2 regions of the Arthrobacter sp. zg-Y1143 genome follow, and region 1 is predicted to be linked to the other one. Evidence: riboswitches for the same ligand, from Rfam matches in the RefSeq annotation. Region 1 holds a riboswitch; the other holds the start of a gene.
What was found. A riboswitch is a leader RNA that binds a small molecule or an ion and turns the genes downstream of it on or off. The one in region 1 is predicted to bind thiamine pyrophosphate.

Region 1 (11,203 bases):
CTGCCCGACGGCGTGGGCGTGCCAGGCAGTGCGGGCACCGGGGGCAAAATGCACGGCGTTCACCCGCATCCGCGAGGGGGCCGGCTTGGGTGCTGCAATGACCTCAAACCAAACGTCGCCGGTGAACATGTTGGCAGGGCCTTTAACGCTCGGGTGGCGCGGTTCCACTTCCATGGGATCTCCCTGGGGATGCAGCAGCCGGAGTGCCGTTTGAACCGGCACGGGACTCCTTGGACCCCTCCGACATTACAAGCGTGCGGGCTGATGCGGGAGGGGGCAGGCGCGCTGCGGCCCCGGCTGCCGCGTTCCCCTGGAGATGCTCCGGCGCTTAGCCGTGCCGCCCGCGTGGCATGAGGGTGAGCGCAATGACCACAACGCCGGCCGCCAGAGCGCCCAGACCCAGGACCGCCATCTGGGAGGGGGAGCCGCTGGCGTCGGTGCCGGTATAGGCCAGCGCACTGCGGCAGGGTCGCACCGTGTTGCCGCTTACCGGGTCAACCAGCGCACCATCAGGTCCCACCGTGGCAACCGGAAGCCCTGCAGCTTCAGCAGCTGAAATTGCCGCTGCGGCGTCCGGACAGGTGCAGTTGGCTGCGCCTCCGCCGCCAGATGCTGCACCCCCGCCACCCTGGGTGGCTGTGCCCGTGGTCGGACCCGGCGTCGCTGTGCCCGTGGTCGGGCCCGGCGTCGGCGTGCCCGTGGTCGGACTCGGCGTCGGCGTATCCGTTGTGGGGCAGGGGGTGGGAGCGGGTGAGGTGGTAGGTGGCGTGTCAGAGCAGCCGTTGGCCAGGAATTGCGCGGCCCGGGCCGGGTCCTCACGCCACTTCGCGCTTCCGTTGTAGCCCTCAAACGGCGGCACTACGTCCCCCTGATGGCTGTCATGCCCGTTGCCGCCGAACACGCTGGACGTACTCACGTTTTGATAGTTGTAGACATCCTCCGGCTGGCCCTGCGGGTGGTGGCAAATGCTGACTTTGCCGGCCCCCAGGGCGGGGGACGTTTGTGCCGGAAGAGTCACGGCCTGTGCGGGTCCGGCCAAGCCAAGTAGAGCGAGCACAAAAACAGCTAGAAAACTGAAGACAGGGATTTGGCGGGTTCGTTTCATGGCGGGGATGCTCCTACCGACGAGGGTGCGCTTCGTGAGCCATGCCCACCAGGCGGTAGACATGGCCGGATGCAGGCCTGGCGGGGAATGGGCCCAGCACCGATGTCGGAGTTCGGCCCGTTCGCTAATCCGCCGGCCCGGCAGTGGTGACAGAAACCGGGTGAATTGCAAGTAGCTGGACCGACACTACGCAGCAGCCAAGCGGCGCAATAGGGGGTTTACCCATACTGGGCCAAGTAGTTAAGACTTTTTCGCGGGTATTTAAATTGCCATAGTTCTGTCAACTCTCCGGCACCATTTTGGGCAGGGTGTATTTGATGCCCTTACACCCTTTCCGCCGGCTGCTGCAGCTCCGTCACCCACTCATGCTGGTCCGCGGAATCCGAGCGAAGGTAAACCTCCCGGCACGGACCCGACGGCGCGAAGCCGCGGGCAATAATTTCGGCGTGCAGTGCCTGCCAACTGCCAGGATGGAGGCAACGTCCTCCAGGCCGAAACCGAGCTGACGGAGGGCGACAATCCGGTGCAGCCGCTCCAGCTGCGCGGGATCGAAGGAACGGTCAGTCAGGGTCACGTATCACGTCCCGCAAGCTTCACACGGGGGTTATCCCTACCGGGATGCGGCGGTATGCCCGGTGTTGGTGTGCCTGCGGCACCGGCAGACTTGGACCATGACCCAATCACTGCCCCCTGCCTACCGCCGCGCCGGGAATCCCGCCCTCTTCCGCGGGGAGACCTGGCGGGCCTTCGGCTACCACTGGCTTTCCCTGCTGCTGACGCCGTTCGCCTTCACCTACGCGGTGGCCACCGTGTCCCTGGGTGCCTCGCTGGCGGTGACCTGGGCCGGGCTGGTGATTCCGGCGGCAATGATCGTAGGCGCACGGGGCTGGGGCTGGCTGAACCGCGGATTGACCCGTCACCTGCTAGGCACCCACCTGCCCGCACCGGTGCCGTTTACCCCGCAGCGCGGGTTTGTCGGTTTCCTGCGCAGCGGCCTGACTGACGGGGCGGGGTGGCGCGCAATCGTGCACATGGAAGTCTCCTTTGTACTGTCGGTAATCTCCTTCTGCTTCAGCATCTCCTTCCTGGCCGCCGGCTTGGGCGGTGTAACGCACTGGTTCTGGTACCGGTTCATCCCCATGCAGCAGAGTGCGGACGGCAGCTGGCACCGCGGTACGCAGGTCTTTCCGGAGGTCTATGCAGACACCCCAATATGGCAGTGGATCTACGCGGGCGCCGGCCTGCTGATCCTGTTCTTCGTCTGGCCATGGATCAACAACATCACCGCCCGGCTGCAGGCGCTCCTGGCGGCCGCGCTGCTCACCCCAACGGCGGCCAGCCTGCGCGTGCGGAAACTGGAACAGTCCCGCAGCGCCTCGGTGGAGGACGCCGACGCCCGCCTGCGGCGCATTGAACGCGACCTGCATGACGGCACGCAGGCGCAGCTGGTGGCCATCGCCATGAAGGTGGGCGATGTCCGCGAGCGCCTCGCCGCCACAGATGCCAGCCCCGAGGTCCTGGCCCTGCTGGACAGTGCGAACGGAACGGCAAAGGAAGCCCTGACGGATCTGCGCGGACTGGCCCGCGGCATCCGGCCTGCTGCCCTCGAAGACGGGCTGGACACCGCTCTCGAAACCCTCGCCGCCGGCGCCGCCCTGCCCACCACTTTGGACTACCGGCTGGCCCGGCGCCCGGATCCGGCCATCGAAGCCATCGCCTACTACTGCGCCGCTGAGCTGCTGACCAATGCGGTTCGGCACTCCCGTGCCACCCAGGTCGGGATAACGGTGGAGGGGCACGACGACGACGGCCTGCTCCTCACCGTCGCCGACAACGGAACCGGAAGCGCCGCCGTCGGCCGCCGCACTGCCAGAGGTACCCGCACCGGGCTGGCCGGGCTGCAGGAACGGGCCGGGTCCGTGGACGGCTGGCTGAACATCGATTCCCCGGCCGGCGGACCCACCCGGATCAGCGTGGAGCTTCCGCTATCCTCGAAGGCATGATTCCGGCACTTCCCCTCCCTGCACCCGCCGCTGCTGTAGCCGCATGAGGATAGCCCTGGCCGAGGACTCCGCCCTGCTGCGCGCGGGTTTGACCGAGCTGCTCACCAGCCGCGGGCACGAGGTGGGCATTGCCGTGGACAACGCCGCTGACCTGCTCGCCGCCCTGGACGGGGTTGACGACGACGCGCTGCCCGACGTCGTCGTGCTGGATAACCGGATGCCGCCCACGTTCACCAACGAGGGGATCCGGGCGGCCTTGTCGCTGCGCGGTAGCCATCCGCGGATCGGCGTGCTGGTGCTCTCGCAGTATGTGGAGACCCGCTACGCCGCGGAACTGCTGGCCGGCAGCCCAGCCGGTGTGGGCTACCTGCTCAAGGACCGGGTGGCCGATGTCCGGGACTTCCTCGACGCGCTGGCCCGGCTGGCGCGCGGCGAGACCGTGCTGGATCCCGAGGTGGTGCAGCAGTTGGTGGGTGCCTCCCGGCACCGGTCGGACCTGGACCGGCTGACCGCGCGGGAGCGGGAAGTGCTGGAGCTGATGGCGCAGGGACGCACCAATACCGCCGTCGGCAGCACGCTGTTCCTCTCCGCGGGGGCGGTGGAGAAGAACATCACGTCCATCTTCGCCAAGCTGGGACTGCAGCAGAGCCCGGCGGACCACCGGCGGGTGCTGGCCGTCCTCGCCTACCTGCAGTCGGCTTAGGGCTGCGCTAGGCTGTCCGCCATCACGGAGCACCGGCCCTCGCCGGGCAACAGGACGGTGGATTTGATGACTCTTGACGGTAATCCGGAACGTGCAACGCAACTGTGCATCGAGGCGCAGCAGCGCCTGATGGCTTCGGTGGCGGGCCTGACCGACGACGACGTCCGGGCACCGAGCCTGTTGCCGGATTGGACCGTTGGACACGTCCTCACCCATTTGGCACGCAACGCCGACGGCCTTGGCCGGCGGATCGACGGCGCCCTCGACGGCCGGGATGTCCCCAAGTACCCGGGCGGCACAGCGCAGCGGGAAGGTGACATCGAGGCCGGGGCGGGCAGGTCCGCACAGGAAATCATCAGCGATCTCGCGAACAGCCAAACAATGCTCGAGACCGTCCTGGCCCGATATGCCGAGGCAGGTTTCCCCAACGGACACTTCCTGGGCGGCGAGCACTACGGGGTGGCGGCCTGTCCGGCGCACCGGCCGCGCGAAGTGGAGATGCACCATGCCGACCTCGGACTGGGATACGGACCGGCTGACTGGCCCGAAGAATACGTGGAATGGGACCTGCCGGTGCTGCTGGCCACGGTTCCGGAGCGGCTTGCCTCGGCGTCGGACCGGCGGATGTTCATGGCCTGGCTTGCGGGCCGCGGGCCCTTGGCTGCCGCACCGGCTCTCGATCCGTGGTGACGGCGCCCTGGTGATAGTCCTTACCGGCAGACGCTCGCCCGCAGCGCACCGAACGGTTCCCAGAAGTAGTCGAAGCTGTCCTGCGGTCCGCTCATAAACCGCTGGGTGAAAACCACACCCGCGTCGCCGTTGGGATACACCGCGGCGCTGGTGCCGGAACCGCCGGCCCAACCCCACATCCCGGGTTCGGACCACGGGGCGCCCCGCCCGGTCTGCACCGCGGTCATAAACCCCCAGGATTCATCCGGCCCGGACATCTCGATCATGCCGGTCCGCTGCGGGGAGGTGAGCTGGTCATCGGTCATCTGCTGCCGCAGGGACGCGGGCAGCACGGCGTCGTCGGCCAACTGTGCCAGGAACCGCAAATAGTCGGGCACGGTGGACACCAGGCCACCGGCCAATGATTCGAATATCGGGGGCGCTGCCATGGCGTCCCGGTAGGAGACCGCTTCCTTCAATTGACCGTCCACTGCCTCGTACACGGTAGGGAACGTGTCCTTTCCGGTAGGAAACCCGGTGCCGGTGAGCCCGAAGGGTCCATTGACCCGCTCCTGCAGCAACTGACCAACTGAGCTGTCGGCGGCCTTGGCCATCACCACCGAGAGGAGGTCCGCGCATGAGTGATACATCCACAGATCCCCCGGCTGATGCGCCAGCGGCAGAGCAGCGAGGCGGGCCAGATACTCCTCGTGAGTCAGGTCCGGCGGGTTCGGACCCCACAGCAGGTCGCGGGTGGCGGCGGCGTAGGGTGTGGGCGCGAAGTCGATGCCGAATCCTGCGGTGAAGGTCAGCAGGTGACGCAGGGTGATCGGCCCGCGGGCGGGGACCGAGACGGACAGTGGCGCATCGGGTGTGGCGAGCACGCGCAGGTGCCCCAGCACGGGGAACATGCGGGACACGTCCTCATCCAGTTCCAGGGTGCCGTCCGCGAGCAGGCTCAGGGCCAGGGCGCCGCCCAGCAGCTTGCTCAATGAGGAAATGCGGAACGGGGTGTCCTCGCCCATTGGCGCGGACCGCCCAACACCCAGCGAACCGGTCGCGAAGATCTCTGTCTGCCCGTTAAGCCGGATACCCGCCACCAGCCCCGGGCACCAGCCGGATTCAACGGTCTCGGACAGTTTGTCCCACAGCGGTGCACCGATGCCTGGCATGGGTCCACTGTCCGCTGGCCATGCCGGGGAGTCAACGGCCACGGTCCCCGCAGCGGTATCGGCAGCGTATGCTGTGCGGCATGACGGCACCCATGGTTTACGTCCTGTTTCCGGGCACTGCGCGCAAAGCCCTCACCTTTTATGCCGGAGTGTTCGGCGGTGAGCTATCGCTGCATACGAACCGGGACTTCGGCAGCGGCGGCGCGCCGGACGCGGTTGCGCACGGAGTCCTGGATGGCCCTGTCGCCCTGGCCGGAGCAGATACCGACGGGCCGGAACAGAACGTCCGGATGGAGGGGGTCATGCTCTCCCTGCTCGGGACCGGCGAACCGGAACTCCTGCATAGCTGGTTTAGCCGGCTTGCGGCCGACGGCCGGATCGTGGACCCGCTTGGCCCCAAGCCGTGGGGCGCTTCGGACGGTCAGGTCATTGACCGATACGGACTGCACTGGCTGATCGGCTACGAACCGAAGGCACAGGACCAGAAGTGAGCGGCCGCCTCGTCCTTCTCGGTGCCAGCGGATATACCGGCACCCTGGTGTTGGACGCGCTGATCCGGCGCGGCGTGCGTCCCGTCCTCGCCGGACGCAATACCGCCGCACTGTCTTCCCTGGCGCGGGACCACGGCGGGTTGGAGTTCACTGCCGCAGATGCCGGCGATACCGGCAGTATCCGGCGGCTGCTGAATCCCGGCGACGTGCTGATCACCACCGTGGGGCCCTTTGAACGGTTCGGCCTGGGGGTGGCGGAAGCTGCCGTGCAGGCCGGTGCGCGCTACATCGACACCACCGGCGAGGTGGGGTTTGTCCGCACCCTGCAGGAGCGGTTCGGACGGCAGGCAGAGGAAGCCGGCGCCGTGCTGTTGCCTGCGTTCGGATATGACTACGTACCGGGCATCCTGGCCGGCGCCCTGGCGGCGCAGCAGGCCGGAGAAGCCGGACGGAGGCTCGACGTCGGATACTTCACCGCGGGCGCGCTGAGTCCAGGGCTCAGCCAGGGTACCCGGACCACCATGCGCGACGGCTTGTTCCTGCCCGCAGTGCGGTTGAGGGACGGGCATCTGGTGGAAGAACGGGCGGCAGCAGATGTCCATGTTTTCCCGGTGAGCGGTTCCCGCCGGGGACACAAAGCGGGCTTCCTGGTTCCCGGAACGGAAGTCCTGTTCCTACCCGATGCCTTCCCCCAGCTGGATAGCGTGTCGGTGTACAACGGCTGGTTCCCTTCCCTCAGCCGGGCAATCAGCCTGGCATCCGCAGCCAGCCATGCGATCGGAAAGTCGGCCCGGGGCCGCCGCCTGCTGGAGAACCTGTCCGCTCCCCTGATCGGGAAACCCGGCGGACCGGACAGCGCCCGGCGCGCAAAAACCCGTACACAGGTGGTGGCCGCCGTGACCGGGAGGGACGGAAGCCTGCTCTCGGCCGTGCAGCTCACCGGGCCCAATGTCTACACGTTGACCGGTGAGCTGATCGCTTGGGGAGCGGAGCAGCTGCGGGACCGGCAGGACCTGGACCCGGGTGTGGCCAGTCCCCTCAGCGCCTTCGGCCTCGAGGATCTGGCCAGCGGCTGCGCCGGCCTGGGTCTGGTGCCGGTGGAGGGCCGCCGGGCATAGGCACCGCCCCTTTGCCTTTCCCCAGCCGTGCTCGTAGAGTCGGTTCCAGTGACACGGGGTGCCGTAAGGCTGAGATGAAACCCGTTGAACCTGATCTAGTTAGAACTAGCGAAGGGATGTCGCGGATGACTATTCGCCTGACACCGTTAACCGTTTCCGACCACCTGTCGCGCCTGCGCGCCGAACCGCCGCTCGTGCAGTGCCTGACCAACGCCGTGGTCACCAACTTCACTGCCAACGTGCTGCTGGCACTCGGCGCCGCACCGGCCATGACGGATATCCCCGGCGAGGCGGGCCCGTTTGCCCGGGTTGCTTCCGCCGTGCTGATTAATCTTGGCACTCCGCATGCCGACCAGCGCACAGCCATGCTCGAAGCCGCCGAAGCAGCCAATGCCGCCGGAACGCCTTGGGTGCTTGACCCGGTGGCCGTGGGCAGCCTTCCGGTCCGCACCGCCCTGGCCGCGGAACTGCTGGCCCTGCGCCCCACCGCCGTCCGCGCCAATGCCTCGGAGATAATGGCCCTCGCCGGGCTCGGCTCGGGCGGCCGCGGTGTTGACGCCACCGATAACCCCGAGGACGCCCTGCCTGCCGCGTCCCTGCTTGCAGCCAAGTACGGCTGCATCGTGGCCGTCTCCGGCGCCACCGATGTCATCACTGACGGCACGGACACCTTGCGGCTGAGCAACGGGACCTCCCTGCTCACTAAGGTCACCGGCGGCGGCTGCGCGCTGGGCGCGGTTACCGCGGCGTTCCTTGCAGTTGCCGGCGACGCCGGGCCCGACGGCGGCGGGCTGGTGGCGGCGGCCGCCGCCACTGCGGCCTATACCGTGGCAGCCGAGCATGCTGCAGTCTCCGCGTCCGGCCCGGGCAGCTTCGCTCCGATCTTCCTCGACACACTCTGGCACCTGGATGCGGAGCTCGTAGCCGAACGGCTGGCCGCCGCGTGAACACTGCATCTTTCCCGGACTCCGGCCGCCTCCGCGAACGCGCTCGGAACACCGGCATCTACCTCGTTACCGACACCCTCCTGTGCGGGGCCCGGGGCGTGACCGAAACCGTGCGGGCCGCCGTGGCCGGCGGCATCCGAACGGTGCAGGTCCGGGAAAAGCAGGCTTCCGCTGCCGACTTTTACCAACTGGTGTTGGCCGTGGCTTCAGCGGTCGGGGACCGCGCCCTGGTACTGGTTGATGACCGGGTGGACATTTACCTGGCTGCCCGGACCGCGGGCGCCGAAGTGCACGGGGTGCACGTTGGCCAAAGCGACCTGCCCGCCGGCGCGGTGCGGCGGCTGGTGGGACCGGACGCCGTTGTCGGGCTGACCGCCAACACGGAGCGGCATCTGGCTGCCGTTGGCGCGCTCCCCGCCGGGACCGTGGACTACCTGGGTGCCGGCGTCATCCGGCCCACCAGCACCAAACCGGACCACCCCGAACCGTTGGGAATAAGCGGTTTCCGATCCTTCGCTGCCTCCTCGCCGCTGCCGTGCGTTGCGATCGGCGGAATCCAGCCCGCCGACGTCGTTGCGCTGCGCGCCGCCGGCGCTTCCGGAATTGCCGTGGTTTCAGCTGTCTGCGCTGCTGTTGATCCCCGCAGGGCGGCAGAGGAACTGGTGGCGGCATGGAACCGGTGAAAGTCCCCCGGGTGCTGAGCATTGCCGGCACCGATCCCACGGGCGGAGCCGGCACTCAGGCCGACCTGAAATCCATTGCGGCCACCGGTGGCTACGGTATGGCCGTAATCACCGCCCTCGTGGCGCAGAACACCGTTGGCGTGCGCTCGGTGCACACGCCTCCGGTGGCGTTCCTCCGCGAGCAGCTCACCGCCGTCAGCGACGACGTCGTTATAGACGCCGTGAAGATCGGCATGCTGGGCAATGTGGAAACTATTGAGGCCGTCTCTGAATGGTTGACTGCCGTCCGTCCGCCCGCCGTGGTGCTGGATCCGGTCATGATTGCCACAAGCGGTGACCGGCTGCTGAACGCCGATGCCGAGGATGCCATGCGGCGGCTGCTGGGCGGGGTGCATCTGGTGACCCCCAACCTTCCCGAACTCGCGGTACTGGTGGGGGACGCCTGCGCCGGCAGCTGGGACGAGGCGCTGGACCAGGGCGTCCGCCTGGCGCGGGCCCACGGGGTGGCGGTGCTGGTGAAGGGCGGTCACCTTGCCGGCCCGGCGGCCCCGGATGCGCTGGTCAGCATCGGCGGCGACGGCGCGGTACGCACCGCCGAGGTGAGCTCGGCCCGGGTGGACACCGTGAACACGCACGGCACCGGCTGCTCGCTGTCCTCCGCACTCGCCACGCTGTATGCGCGGTCCGGGAATTGGGAAGTGGCGCTGCAGGCGGCCAAGACCTGGCTGCAGGAGGCCTTGGAAACCGCTGATGAGCTGGACGTCGGGACCGGCCATGGACCCGTCAATCACTTCCACGGGGTGTGGGCCCGCGGCCTGGCGGACATGCCGGGCGACGGCAGCCACTCCGTACCCTAAGGCTGTCTGAGCGACGAGAAAACCAGCAGGTCCCGGCGCTGCCCGGCGATCACCATGTAGCTGCGCAGCAGGCCTTCACGCTCAAAACCGGCGGATTCGGCGGTGCGGATGGAAGCGGCGTTCCACGGCTCGATGTACAGCTCCATGCGCTGCACTTCGGGAATGGACCAGGCGAACTCCGCCACCGCGCGCAGGGCGTTTCCGGCGTAGCCGCGGCGGCGGGCAGCGGGGATGATTCCGTAGCCCGCCTGCGTGCGGCCGTGCGGCAGTTCCCAGCCCCACAGGCCGACCTGTCCCACTACCGTGTCCGTCTCCGCGTCGGTGATGGCGAAGGAGAAACCCGATCCTTTGTCGTGGAGCTGCCGCTCCAGCCACTCCAGCGCCTGCTCGTGGTCCGCGTTGGCGGGCAGGCTGCCGACGGTGGGAAAGTACTCGTCCCGGGCCATCTCCATCACCATTGGGGCGTCCTCATCGCGGAAAGCCCGCAGGCGCACATTGCCGTACTGCGGGTCGGTCGAGGGCCAGGGCGGGATGCCGGTGCTGGATTCCATGGGCATAGCTTGCCACGCCCGGCGCCGGCATTCCCGGTATTGGTGCGTTTACTTGCGGCCGAACAGCTTTCCGAGCCAGCTCGATCCGCCCGCCTGGGCGCCCACGGACGTCGCGGCATTGGTGCTGCACGTGCAGCGGTCCGCCTTGGGGACATTGTTCATGACCTGGTCCACGTGGTTGCCGCATCCGGCCCAGGTGGTCTTGCCGCACTTGCGGCAGCTGACTGCTCGGCACATTTTGAACTCCTTCTTCGACTTGCTAAAGCACTTGTTCCATCATCCAGGGTTCCTTGCCGGCGGCATCGGAGCCGGGCTGGCCTTCTCGGCTGCAACCAACACCTGCGCCATGGGCCAGGCCCTGTCCAAGATGCCCTGGAACAAGAGCGCCGCCGATCCCACGGCTTCCTCGGCCATCGCCCAGCTGCCCGCCGTCCGCTAAGCGGCGTTTCCGCTCTTGTTCCTCCCTCTTTAAGGACCGTTCCATGACAGTCGCCTTCGCGGCAACCCTGCTGCTCTCCGTGCTGATCGGGCTTTCGCTCGGCCTGCTCGGCGGTGGCGGGTCCATCCTCACCGTGCCGATACTCACCTACGTCGCCGGGCTGAACCCCCGCGAGGCAATTGCCTCCTCGCTGTTCGTTGTCGGCGCGACTTCCGCGGTGAGTGTCCTCGGGCATGCCCGCAAGGGCAGGGTGATGTGGCGCACCGGGCTGCTGTTCGGCGCGGCCGGCATGGTCGGCGCCTTCGGCGGCGGCCAGGTGGGAGGCCGCCTGCCGGAGACCGTCCTGATGGTGGCGTTCGCCGCCATGATGCTGGCTGCCTCCGTGGCCATGATCCGCGGCCGCAGGGGTGCCCCGGCCGACAGTCGGACGGGCGAGCAACCGGCGCCGAAGGTACTGCTGATGGG
Region 2 (11,203 bases), on a different contig from region 1:
AGGACTTCGAGGAGTCCTACGCCCTCATCACGGCCGCCGTGCCGGGCGTGCTGGAGTATGTGGAACAGCTCCTGGCGAACCGGCGCGAAAGCCGCCATGACCGCTGAGCCCGCAGCTTCCACCGGAGACTCCCGCAAACCCCTGCTCATCGCCGTCGACGGTTTCTCCGGAGCCGGCAAAACGACGCTCGCCACCGAAGTGGCCGCAGCCTTGAGCCGCCGCGGAAGCGTGCGCCTGTTCCACCTCGAGGACATTTACCCCGGCTGGGACGGCCTGGAATCGGGAATGGCCTACTACCGGGAGCAGGTCCTGCGTCCGCTCGCCCGGGGGCAGACGGCCCGCTGGCAGGCCTGGGACTGGGAAGCCGGACGCCGCGGACCCTGGCGGAGCACCGAACCGGCCGACGCCGTCGTCTTCGAAGGGGTGGGCGCCGCGCACCGCGAGGCCCGCAGCATGCTGGACACCGCCGTGTGGGTGGCCGCCGAGGAATCCGTCCGCCGCCGGTACGCCCTGGAGCGCGACGGCAGCACCTACGCCCCGCACTGGGAGCGCTGGGCCGCGCAGGAGCGGCGCTGGTCGGCCGACGACGACGCGTCCGCCGCCGCTGACCTGGCGGTGCGGATGGTGGGTCCGGGCGCCAATGCAGCAGCGGCGCTGGCGTCGGTCCTCGGCGTGCTGGACCGCGCTGCCTGAACTGCCGGCGCTGGCCGCCGCGCGGGCTCCTACTGCAGGGTGGCGGTCAGCCGGGCCACGTTGTCGATGTAGCGCTGCCAGAGGGGGCGGTCCACCCAGTCCTCCAGCAGCAGTTCCTTGGACAGGGCGCGGTAGGTGTCCTCGACCCGGCGCATCTGTTCCACGATGGTGCCGTCGAACATCATCATGGAGACTTCGAGGTTCAGCGAGAAAGAACGCATGTCCATGTTGGAGGAGCCCAAGACGGCCACCTCGTTGTCAATGGTGAAGTGCTTGGCGTGCAGGACCAGCGGCTTGGGGTACTGGTAGATCCGGATCCCGGCCCGGAGCAGCGCCTCGTAGTAGGAGCGCTGGGCGTGGTCCACCAGGAACTGGTCGCCCTTTTCGGAAACGAACAGTTCCACTTCCACGCCGCGCTGGGCCGCCGTCGTCACCGCGTAAAGCAGGGTGTCATCGGGCACGAAGTACGGGCTGGTGATGGAAATCCGGTCGCTGGCCGAATAGATCAGGGACGCGAACAGGCGCAGGTTGTTTTCGGTGCTGAAGCCCGGTCCGCTGGGGACCACCTGGCAGGTCACGTTGCCCGGATCGTAGGTCCATTCGTACAGGCTGAGTTCGCGTTCTAGGTTCTCATCGGTTTCGGCGTTCCAGTCGGTGGCGAAAACGACGTTGAGCTCATCCACCACCGGTCCTTCCACCCGGGCCATCAGCTCCACCCATTTGCGGCCGGAGCGGCGGTTGCGGCCCTTGTGGTAGGCAGGCTCAATGAGGTTCTGCGATCCGGTGAACGCAACGGCTCCGTCCACCACCACCAGTTTCCGGTGGTTGCGCAGGTCCGGACGGCGCCAGCGGCCCCGGAAGGGCTCCACCGGCAGCATCCGCCGCCATTGGACATCACTGTTGCGCAGTTCGCGCAGCATCTTCCGGTAGCCCTTGATCCGCAGGGTGCCGATGTGGTCGAAGAGCAGCCGGACGGTGACGCCGCGGGCAGCCGCTGACTTGAGTGCCTGGAAGAACTGCCTGGTCTGGGCGTCGTAGCCCATGATGTAGAACTCCACATGCACGTAGCGAGCGGCTTTTTCCACCGCACGGGTCATCATGTCGATGGACTCCGCGTAGTCGCGCTGCAGGTCGACCTTGTTGCCGTCCAGTGTAGGGAAGGACCCCAGCCGGCGGTTCAGCTCGGCGGCGTTGAGCACCCACTCCGGCCCGCCGTAATTACTGCCCTCGGCCTCAAGTTCCTTGGTGTTCTCGCGCACCGCCCGGTTGATCTCCGCCTGCCGCCGCACCCGGTGGTCCGACAGCCGGTGGTTCCCGAAGAGGGAGAAGAGGATGATGCCCGGGATGGGAAGGAAGAAGATGCACAGCAGCCACGCCATGGCCGTCGTGGGACGCCGGTTGCCGGGAACAACGCCCAACGCAATAATCCGGATACCGTAATCCACCACGGCCAGCACGGTCGCCGTCCATCCGGACAGGTCAAAACCGGTCAGAGACCACCACACGCTCAAGCTCCTCCCAGCAGCACCCTGCCCTCAGCCTATCGGTACGGGGGTCCCGGGCGTGTCCCGCGCCGCTAGGCTGGTGCCATGACTGTTCTGGTTTTCCTGGATTCCGCGTACCCCGACGGCCGCCCTGCCGATCCTGCGGTGCCGCATCTGCTCGTGAGCGACCTGGGGGTCACCCGCGGTGACGGGATTTTCGAGTCGCTGCTGGCCGTGGACGGTGTGCCCCGGAAACCGGACGCGCACCTGGACCGGCTGGCGTCCTCGGCACAGCTGCTGGACCTGCAGATCCCGGTACGCCAGGCCTGGGAGCGGGCCATCGCCACGGCATTGGCGCTGCACTTCGGGCAGGGCGCTGCCGGGCCGCAGGGCCGGGCCGCGGTGAAGCTGGTGGCCACCCGGGGCGTGGAAGGCAGCGGGACCTCCACGGCGTGGGTGCAGGTTTCCGCCGCGCCCGACGCGGCGCGGCAGCAGACCGACGGGATTAAGGTGCTGCTGCTGGACCGCGGCTATGACAGCATGGCCGCGTCCCGGGCACCGTGGCTGCTGCTGGGCGCCAAGACGCTTTCCTACGCCGTGAACATGGCCGCCCTGCGCTACGCCAAGGAACATGGGGCCGATGACGCCATTTTTACCTCCTCGGACGGCAAGGTCCTGGAGGGACCCACCTCCACGGTGGTGCTGGCCCGCGAACGGGACGGCGTGCGGACCCTGCTGACCCCCGAACGGAAGAGCGGCATCCTGGCCGGAACCACGCAGGACGCCCTCTTTAAGGCCGCCGAAGCTGCCGGCTGGGAACTGGGCTACGGCCCAATGGTTCCGGAGGACCTGTTCGCAGCCGACGGCGTGTGGCTGGCTTCCAGCATCCGGCTGCTGGTTCCGGTCCGTTCCATCGACGGCCGCGAGCTGCCTTTCTCCGAGAGCCTGAACAGCGAACTCGCGAAGCTGGCCGACACCGCACTCTGAGCACTCAGCCCCCGATGCTCAGGTCAGGATGAAGTTGAACGTGCCGGCCGCCAGCGCCGCTGCCACCGCGGCGGCGGACACGACCACTCCCGTGGCCAGCACCGCGGCGTCGATCCTGCTGAACGTTGAGGTCCGTGCCCAGGACCGGTCCCCCGCGCCAAACCCGCGGGCCTCCATGGCCACGGCCAGCCGCGTGGCCCGGCGGATGGCCTGCACCAGCAAGGCCAGTGCCTGCCCGGCGAAACCCTTCAGCCGGGCCGCCGCACCGGCATCGGGCCCCGCGCCGCGCGCGTGGCGGGCCAGCCCGATGGTCCGCCATTCCTCGACCAGCAAACCCACCAGGCGCATGGCCGCCAGTGCGCCCAGCACAAACCGGTGCGGCAGCCGCAGCTTCTGCGCCAGGGCGTCGGCCAGGTCGGTGGGATCGGTGCTGGTCAGCAGATAGATCCCGGGCAGGGCTATGGCCAGCCCGCGCAGTCCAATGGCAATACCCGCGGCCACGGAACCGGAGGTAAAGATCAGCGGTCCCGCTGCGAACAGCACCGCCCCGGTCTTCTCCGCCAGCAGCGCCGTACCCCAGGCACCGATCAGCGCGGCCACCAGCAGCGGCGAGATGCGCCGCAGGAGCGTACCCGCCCGGATGTGCAGCAGCGGCAGCAGGAGAAGTTCCAGGGCCAGGACGACGGCGGCGCTCACCCAGTCCACGGTGACCAGCACCGCCAGGGTCAGCAGGGCCGCCGACGTGAGCTTGGACAACGGGTTGGCGCGGGCCAGGAAAGTAACGGCGGTGCGGACGGGCGCGCCCGCGTCTTCTCCAGGCGCCGTTCCACCGGACTCCGCGGCCGAGATCTCCGCCCGGCTCACCGGAGCACCTCGGTTGCATTATCCGCGGCCGGCCCTGCTGCCGGGTCCGGCACCGGCTCGGCGGCGGCGTCCCGGACCGTTCCGCCGCCCACCTGCAGGGTCCGCGCGCCCAGCGCCTGGATGAAGCCGGCGTCGTGGGTCACCGACACCACGCACCGGCCATCGTCCAGCTGGGCACGCAGCAGGGCCACCAGTTCCGCCCAGGTTCGGGCGTCCTGGCCAAACGTCGGCTCATCGAGCAGCAGGATGGACGGCGCCGTGGCGAGCATGGTTGCCACGGACAGCCGGCGCTTCTCCCCGCCGGAGAGCGTGAAGGGGTTGGCATCCAGCAGGGCGTCGAGGTGCAGCCGTTCGGCAAGCTCCCGCACCCGGGCCGCGGACTCCTTTTCCAGCCCGAGCCGGCGCGGGCCGAAGGACAGTTCGTCCAGCACGGTGTTGGTGAGGAACTGGTGCTCCGGTTCCTGGAACACGGTTCCGATCCTGCTCACCAGCTGCGCCGACGTCCACCGGTGCGGTTCGGGCGCAGCGGTGCCGGCCAGCAACGGTTCGGCGGCGATCGTTCCGCTCCGCGGCCGCAGCAAGCCGCCCATGGTCAGGGCGAGGGTGGATTTGCCGGCACCGTTGGGTCCGGTAATGCCGACGGCGGTTCCGGCGTCCAGCGCCAGGTCCGCCCCGGTGACCACGGCAGGTCCGCGGCCCGTCCGGGCGGCAGCCAGCCCGCGGGCCGCCAGCAGCCGGTTCCCGCCGGCAGCCGGGGCCCACGCACCGCCGGGAATCTCCGGCCGGGCGCCCGGAAGCCAAACCCCGGCTGCGGCCAGGGTTTTCCGGTGCCCCGGATCCCCCAGCACCTGCTCGGGTGGTCCGTCGGCCAGGACACCGCCGCCGGCAGCCAGTACCACCACGCGGTCCACCACCTCCGCCCAGACCTCCACGCGGTGCTCCACCACAATGGCGGTGGCGCCGGTGCGGTCCAGCACCCGCACCACGGCGTCGCGGATTTCCGCCACGCCCGCCGGGTCCAGGTTGGCGGTGGGCTCGTCCAGCAGCAGCAGTCCGGGTTCCATCGCCATCACGGAGGCCAGGGCCAGCCGCTGCTTCTGCCCGCCGGAGAGAGCGGAAGTGGAACTCTCCAGCGGCACGTCCAGTCCGACGTCGGCCAGTGCGGCCCGCACCCGGGGCCAGATCTCCCCGGCCGGGACCGCAAGGTTCTCGGCGCCGAAGGCAACTTCATCCCCCACACGGGACAGCACGGTCTGCGCATCGGGATCCTGCAGCACCAGTCCGGTCCGGCCGCGGGCTGCGGGATCCGCCGGATGGACACCGTCCACTGAGATCCTGCCCTGTTCCTCCCCACCGGTATCCGGTCCCAGCACGCCCGCGAGGGAATGCAGGAGTGTGGATTTTCCGGCGCCGGAGGCCCCGAGCAGCAGCACCCGCTCCCCCGGTGCTACCGACAGGTCCAGTCCGGACACAGCCGCACCGGCCCTGCCCCCGTGCCGCCAGCCCCAGCCTTGGGCGGTAACGGCGGCGGGACTGCTGCGCCGCGCGACGGCGGAAGGCAGCACCCGGGGTGCGGCCGCGCCGGGAGCCCGGCGGCGGGCGTTCAAAAACCGCACCGCTATGCCTTGCCTGTCCGTCCGGACGCGAAGGGTGCCAGAGCGCCGGTCCGTGCCAATGCCCGGACCGCCAGCCAGGACAGTCCGCCGGCCAGGACCGCACCGGAGAACGCAGTGAGCAGGACATACAACAGCTTCCACTGAGCTGCCCACTCCACGTTGTACAGAACGTTTTCACTCAGTCCCAGGAACAGGCCCGAACCCAGCCCGGCCAGCAATGCCACGGGCAGGGAGAAGCGGCGGTAGAGGAACAGCAGGAACACCAGTTCGGCACCGAGGCCCTGCAGGAAGCCGGAGAGCAGCACGGATAGGCCGAACTGGGTGCCCAGCACACCGGACACGGCCGAGGCCAGCACTTCGCAGTAGATCGCGGCCCCCGGCTTGCGGATGATTAGCCCGCCCAGCACACCGGCAATAAGCCAGCCGCCGGTATAGAGGCCTGCCAGCGGCGGGAACGCGGCGGTCAGCGCACTGATCCCGGCGTAGCCGAGGGACCAGGCCCAGAAAATGACGCCCACGGCCACGGCCACTACGGACGCAACAACAATGTCCACCACGCGCCATGTGCGTGCCGGCGCTGCGGGCTTGGCTGCGGACGGTGCCGCAGCAGAAGTAAAGCGGTTCATGAATATCCTCCTGATAGCAGGAGGGGAGGGTAGTGGCGCGCCGGCAATGCCGGTGCCGTTCCTGCCGTGCCCCGGCGGGTGCCGGGACGTGGCGGGAATTCCCTGAGCTCTCGACTCCCTTCGCCGGTACTAACCGGATCAGGTTCGAGGGTCTGCGGATGTCCGCACTCTCAGCGCCTTGTCTCCGCTGCCCGAAGGCCGTGCGGAGGGGGCGCTCCCCTGTCGTGTGTTTGCGGTACCACTCTACACACGCGTGCCCGCTCCCCGCAGGGGTACCGAACGGATACCGTAGGGTTAGGAAAAACGCCCGAAGCTAGGAGTACCCATGAACCTGATCCTCAAACTGCTCGGAACCGGAGCCAGTATCCTGTCCGGAATCGTGGCCGCCAAGGTACTGGATTTCGTCTGGACCAAGGCCACGGGCAACGAGCCGCCCAAGGACGCCGAGGGCAGCCTGGAAAACAGCCTCCGCGCTGCCGTGGCTTTCGCCGTGGTGTCCGGCGCCGTCAGCTCGGTCATCCGGGTCCTGACCAACCGCGGCACGCAGCGGGCCATCCAGCGCTACCAGAAGACCCCTGAGGTCGTCTGACCCGGCCTGCCGGCCCAAGCACCGCCTGCGGCGCTCAGCCCTCGGGATTCTTTCCCGGGTGCTGGGCGCCGCTGCTTAACCCGGCCTCGCGTTCGCGGCCGGCCAGCAGTTCGTCGTCGTCCAGTTCCCCGGTGTAGGCCGGTTCCTCCTCGCCGGGATCATCGTCCACGCGCGGGTCCTCGTTTTCGTCCTCGAGCGCCTCCGCCTCAGCGTCCTGGAGCAATCGCTGGGCGCGCTCGACGACGTCGTCCAGTTCGTCGATCACGAGCAGTTCCGGCCGCAGGTGCTTGGTGCGGTACCCGGCCCGGCCCACCATGTGCGCGGAAACAGGTGCCGTCAGCAGCATAAAGATCCATGCGACGGCCAGGACCGGCAGCAGTTTCCAGCTGCGGAACTCCACGGCCATGGCCAGCAGGAAAAGCAGCAGGCCGAGGACCTGCGGCTTGGACGCAGCGTGCATGCGGCTGAGCAGGTCGGGGAAGCGGATCAGGCCGATGGCCGCCGCCAGGGACATCAGTGCCCCGCCGAACATCAGGACAGCGACAATCGCGTCGTACACGGTTTCGTCCATGGCCCTACCGCCTGTCCGTCACGAAGCGCGCAACCGTTACCGACCCGATGAAACCGACCAGGGAAATGGCGACCAGCAAGGCCAGGTAGTCCAAGTTGCGGTAGACGATCATGTCCACGGCCAGGGCGCCGCCCACAATGGCCAGCAGCACGTCCGAGGCAAGCACCCGGTCCAGAATCGACGGCCCGCGGGCAATCCGGTAAATCGCCCCCGCGCCGGCCACGGCCAGCATGAGGCTCACCACCACCACGGCAACGTTCATCATGCCTTGCCTCCAATCTTCCGCTGACGGGTTTCATCACTCTCGGCGCGCAGGGCAGCCAGTTCCTCTTTGGTGCCCATGGTCCGGATCAGCCACGCCTCGGCCTGCAGGACGTCGGCGCGCACCTTCTCCGCCTGCTCAGCCGTGGACACGTCCAGCGCGTGCAGGTACAGGGTGGAGGTGGAACGGTCGACGTCAACAATCAGCGAGCCGGGAATCAGGGACAGTGCGTGGCCCGTGGCCGTGACCAGCAGGTCCGAGCGGCTGCGCAGCTTCACCCCGATCACGCCGTTGCGGATCCGCGGGCCGCGGACAACCGCCAGCCAGAGCACATGGAAACTGGCCTGCACCAGTTTGTAGAAGAACCGGCCGGCAAAGACGAGGCCGTAGAACAGGTTGAACCGGCCGCTGAGCTCCACCGGCGGCAGGTAAAAGATATTCGCCACGATAAACGCGATCACCGTGCCGAAGAGCAGGTTGCCGGCACTGAAATCCTGCCAGAGGGCACCCCACAGGAACACCAGCCAGATCAGCAGCGGCAGTTCCTGCAGCAGCGGGATACGGGCGCGGTTGCGCATGCGCGCTTCCTTCGTCATTGGTCAGCCGCTCCTTCCCCGAGTACCGCTTCGATGTACGGAGTACGTTCCAGCAGGTCCCGGGCGGCACCGTCGCTGAGCGAGAACAGCGGCCCGGCGAGCACGGTCAGGCTGACGCCCAGGGCAACCAGGCCCACGGTGGGATAGACCATGGTGCGCGGCAGCAGGTCCACCGAGTCCCGGTGGGCGAACCGGCCCGTGGTGTGTTCGCTGACGTCCTGCGACTTGCGCAGGCTGGCACCGTCCGGCCCGACGGCCAGCAGGATCGGATCCGGATGGACGGCGTCTTCCGGGGTCCGCCAGAAGGCGCGGTTCCATACCCGGGCCATCACCAGCAGCGTCAGCAGGCTGGTGGCGGCGCTCGCGGCTACCAGGACGTAGGCCAGCGGGGTGCCCAGCTCGACGCCGGCCTGCATCAGGCCCAGCTTCCCCAGGAACCCCGAGAACGGCGGAATGCCGGCCAGGTTGATTGCCGGGATGAAATACAGCACGGCGAGCAGCGGGGAGAGCTTCGCCAGCCCGCCGAGGCGGTCCATGTTGGCCGTCCCGCCCCGGCGTTCAATCAGGCCCGTGACCAGGAACAGCGAGGTCTGCACGGTGATGTGGTGCACCACGTAGAACACAGCGGAGCCGATGCCGACCACGGATGCGACTGCCAGGCCGAACACCATGTAGCCGATGTGGCTGACCAGGGTGAAGGAGAGCATACGTTTGATGTCCGTCTGGGCCAGGGCACCGAGGATACCCACGAGCATGGTCAGCCCGGCCACCACCATCAGCAGCGTATTTATCCGGTCTCCCGGGAACAGCAGGGTCTCTGTCCGCACCATGGCGTAGACGCCCACCTTCGTCAACAGGCCGGCGAACACGGCCGTCACCGGTGCCGGGGCGGTGGGATAGGAGTCGGGCAGCCAGAAGGACAGCGGGAAGACGGCGGCCTTGATGCCGAACGCCACCAGCAGCATCAGGTGCAGCATCAGCTGCGTCGCCGGATCCAGCTCCCCCAGCTTCAAGGCCAGATCCGCCATGTTCACTGTGCCGGTGGCCGCGTAGATCATGGCAATGGCGATCAGGAACAGCAGCGAGGACACCACGCTGACCACCACGTAGGTGACTCCGGCCCGGATTCGCGGCGTGGTGCCGCCCAGGGTCATCAGCACATAGCTGGCCGTCAGCAGGATCTCGAAACCTACATAGAGGTTGAACAGGTCCCCGGCCAGGAAAGCGTTGGAGACGCCGGCCACCAGGATCAGGTAGGTCGGGTGGAAGATCGAAATAGGGCCGTCTTCATCGCCGTCGGCCATACCCTGGCCGGCGGCGTAAATGAGCACGGCGAGGCTGATGGCCGAGGAGACCACCAGCATCAGGGCGGAGAACTGGTCCACCACCATCGTGATTCCGAACGGCGGCAGCCAGCCGCCGAGGTTAACCGCCACGGCACCGGTGTTCCAGACCGAGAGCAGCAGAATCACTTCCAGTGCCAGCGTCACGGACAGGATGCTGACGCTGACCACCCGCTGGGAACGCTGGTGCCGGATCAGGATGAAGGCCAGGGCGGCGCCGAGGAGCGGCAGCACGACGGCCAGGGGCGCGAGGCTTGCTGTAGTCATCGGTTCACCTCCGGGTCCTTCTCTGCGTTGCCGCGTTGGGACCCGGGAGCCTCTTCGGCTTCTTCGGGCGGGGTGAATTCCGTGGTGTCCTCCGGTACATCGGCGTCGTCTTCCGCGTCGAAGCTGCTCTGGCTGGCGACGCGGCGGTCCTCAATGTCGTCCTGGACCTCGTCCTGGCGGCCCAGCACCCAGGACCGGTAAATGATCCCGAGCATAAAGGCCGTCACGGAGAACGAAATGACAATCGAGGTGAGGATGAACGCCTGCGGCAGCGGGTCATTGTAGGCATCTGCGGCCAGGTCCTTGTTGAACATGGGAGCCAACCCTGCCGGGCCGCCGGTTGCCAGCAGCAGGATGTTCGTTGCATTGGTCAGCATGGCCAGGCCAAGCACCACCCGGGTCAGGCTCCGTTCAAGCAGCAGGTAGATGCCGCAGGCGTACAGGGCACCCATCACCAGGAGAAGGGTTATATTCACGGTCACCGGGCCACCTCTTCCTCTTCGGGCCGGGATCCCGTGCCGGGAACACCGTCGAGCCGCTGGCCAAGGTCGATGATCTGCGGTTCCTCCACTATGTCTTCGTCTTCGTCGTCGTCGTCGCCCTCGCTGCGTTCATCGATTTCCGAACCCAGGCTGCGGAGGACATCAAGCACCAGGCCCACCACCACCAGGTACACGCCTATGTCGAAAATCGTGGAGGTGACGAACTTGACCTCCCCAAACACCGGCCAGGAGAACTTGAGGATGGCGCTCTGCAGGACCTGCCCGCCGAAGAACAGGGGAGCGGCAGCGGACAGGGCCGCCAGGCCCAGGCCGCCGCCCAGCAGGGCTCCGGCGCTCACGGGGCTCGCCTCGGCCAACTCGAACCGTCCGCCGGCGAGGTACCGGATGGTCAGCGCCAGCCCGGCCATGAGCCCGCCGGCGAAGCCGCCGCCGGGGGCGTTGTGGCCTGCTATCAGGAGGTAGACCGAGAAGAGGATGACCGAGTGGAACAGCAGCCGGGTAATCACCTCGAAGATGATGGAGCGGCGTTCCGGGGCCAGTGTCCGGCCGGCCACCAGCCAGGCATCCCGTCCCACGCTGGAGAATTTGCGGGCCAGGGCCAAGGTTGCCTGCCGGCGCCCGGTGGAGGCGAACTGCTCCCGGCCGCGGTCCACGGAACCGGAGGCCACGCCCTCGGCGCGGCGGCGCTTATCGCCGCGTCCGCGGACGAAAATCAGGGACGCCAGACCGGTGGCGGCGATGGCCAGGACGGAAATCTCGCCGAAGGTGTCCCAGGCACGGATATCCACGAGGGTCACGTTGA

Region 2: linked by a shared signal. The riboswitch ahead of QNN98_RS03450 (ECF transporter S component) and the one ahead of thiM (hydroxyethylthiazole kinase) in region 1 are both predicted to bind thiamine pyrophosphate.

Annotation. Positions count from the first base shown of each region.
Region 1 is NZ_JASKLW010000001.1:407,011-418,213, reverse strand. It holds gene QNN98_RS02115 ((R)-mandelonitrile lyase) at 1-174, opposite strand, end outside; gene QNN98_RS02110 (hypothetical protein) at 329-916, opposite strand; gene QNN98_RS02105 (MerR family transcriptional regulator) at 1,461-1,679, opposite strand; gene QNN98_RS02100 (sensor histidine kinase) at 1,777-3,108, shown strand; gene QNN98_RS02095 (response regulator transcription factor) at 3,152-3,811, shown strand; gene QNN98_RS02090 (maleylpyruvate isomerase N-terminal domain-containing protein) at 3,878-4,501, shown strand; gene QNN98_RS02085 (serine hydrolase domain-containing protein) at 4,522-5,652, opposite strand; gene QNN98_RS02080 (VOC family protein) at 5,733-6,143, shown strand; gene QNN98_RS02075 (saccharopine dehydrogenase family protein) at 6,140-7,261, shown strand; TPP riboswitch at 7,306-7,395, shown strand; gene thiM (hydroxyethylthiazole kinase) at 7,387-8,208, shown strand; gene thiE (thiamine phosphate synthase) at 8,205-8,891, shown strand; gene thiD (bifunctional hydroxymethylpyrimidine kinase/phosphomethylpyrimidine kinase) at 8,879-9,748, shown strand; gene QNN98_RS02060 (GNAT family N-acetyltransferase) at 9,745-10,299, opposite strand; gene QNN98_RS02055 (DUF8730 family Cys-rich protein) at 10,348-10,536, opposite strand; partial or broken gene QNN98_RS02050 (rhodanese-like domain-containing protein) at 10,589-10,738, shown strand; gene QNN98_RS02045 (sulfite exporter TauE/SafE family protein) at 10,782-11,203, shown strand, end outside.
Region 2 is NZ_JASKLW010000002.1:57,692-68,894, reverse strand. It holds gene QNN98_RS03480 (low molecular weight protein-tyrosine-phosphatase) at 1-107, shown strand, start outside; gene QNN98_RS03475 (uridine kinase family protein) at 97-693, shown strand; gene cls (cardiolipin synthase) at 723-2,198, opposite strand; gene QNN98_RS03465 (aminodeoxychorismate lyase) at 2,283-3,164, shown strand; gene QNN98_RS03460 (energy-coupling factor transporter transmembrane component T family protein) at 3,183-4,028, opposite strand; gene QNN98_RS03455 (ABC transporter ATP-binding protein) at 4,025-5,590, opposite strand; gene QNN98_RS03450 (ECF transporter S component) at 5,647-6,270, opposite strand; TPP riboswitch at 6,369-6,501, opposite strand; gene QNN98_RS03445 (DUF4235 domain-containing protein) at 6,596-6,859, shown strand; partial or broken gene mnhG (monovalent cation/H(+) antiporter subunit G) at 7,089-7,430, opposite strand; gene QNN98_RS03435 (MrpF/PhaF family protein) at 7,435-7,695, opposite strand; gene QNN98_RS03430 (Na+/H+ antiporter subunit E) at 7,692-8,288, opposite strand; gene QNN98_RS03425 (Na+/H+ antiporter subunit D) at 8,285-9,898, opposite strand; gene QNN98_RS03420 (Na(+)/H(+) antiporter subunit C) at 9,895-10,380, opposite strand; gene QNN98_RS03415 (Na+/H+ antiporter subunit A) at 10,377-11,203, opposite strand, start outside.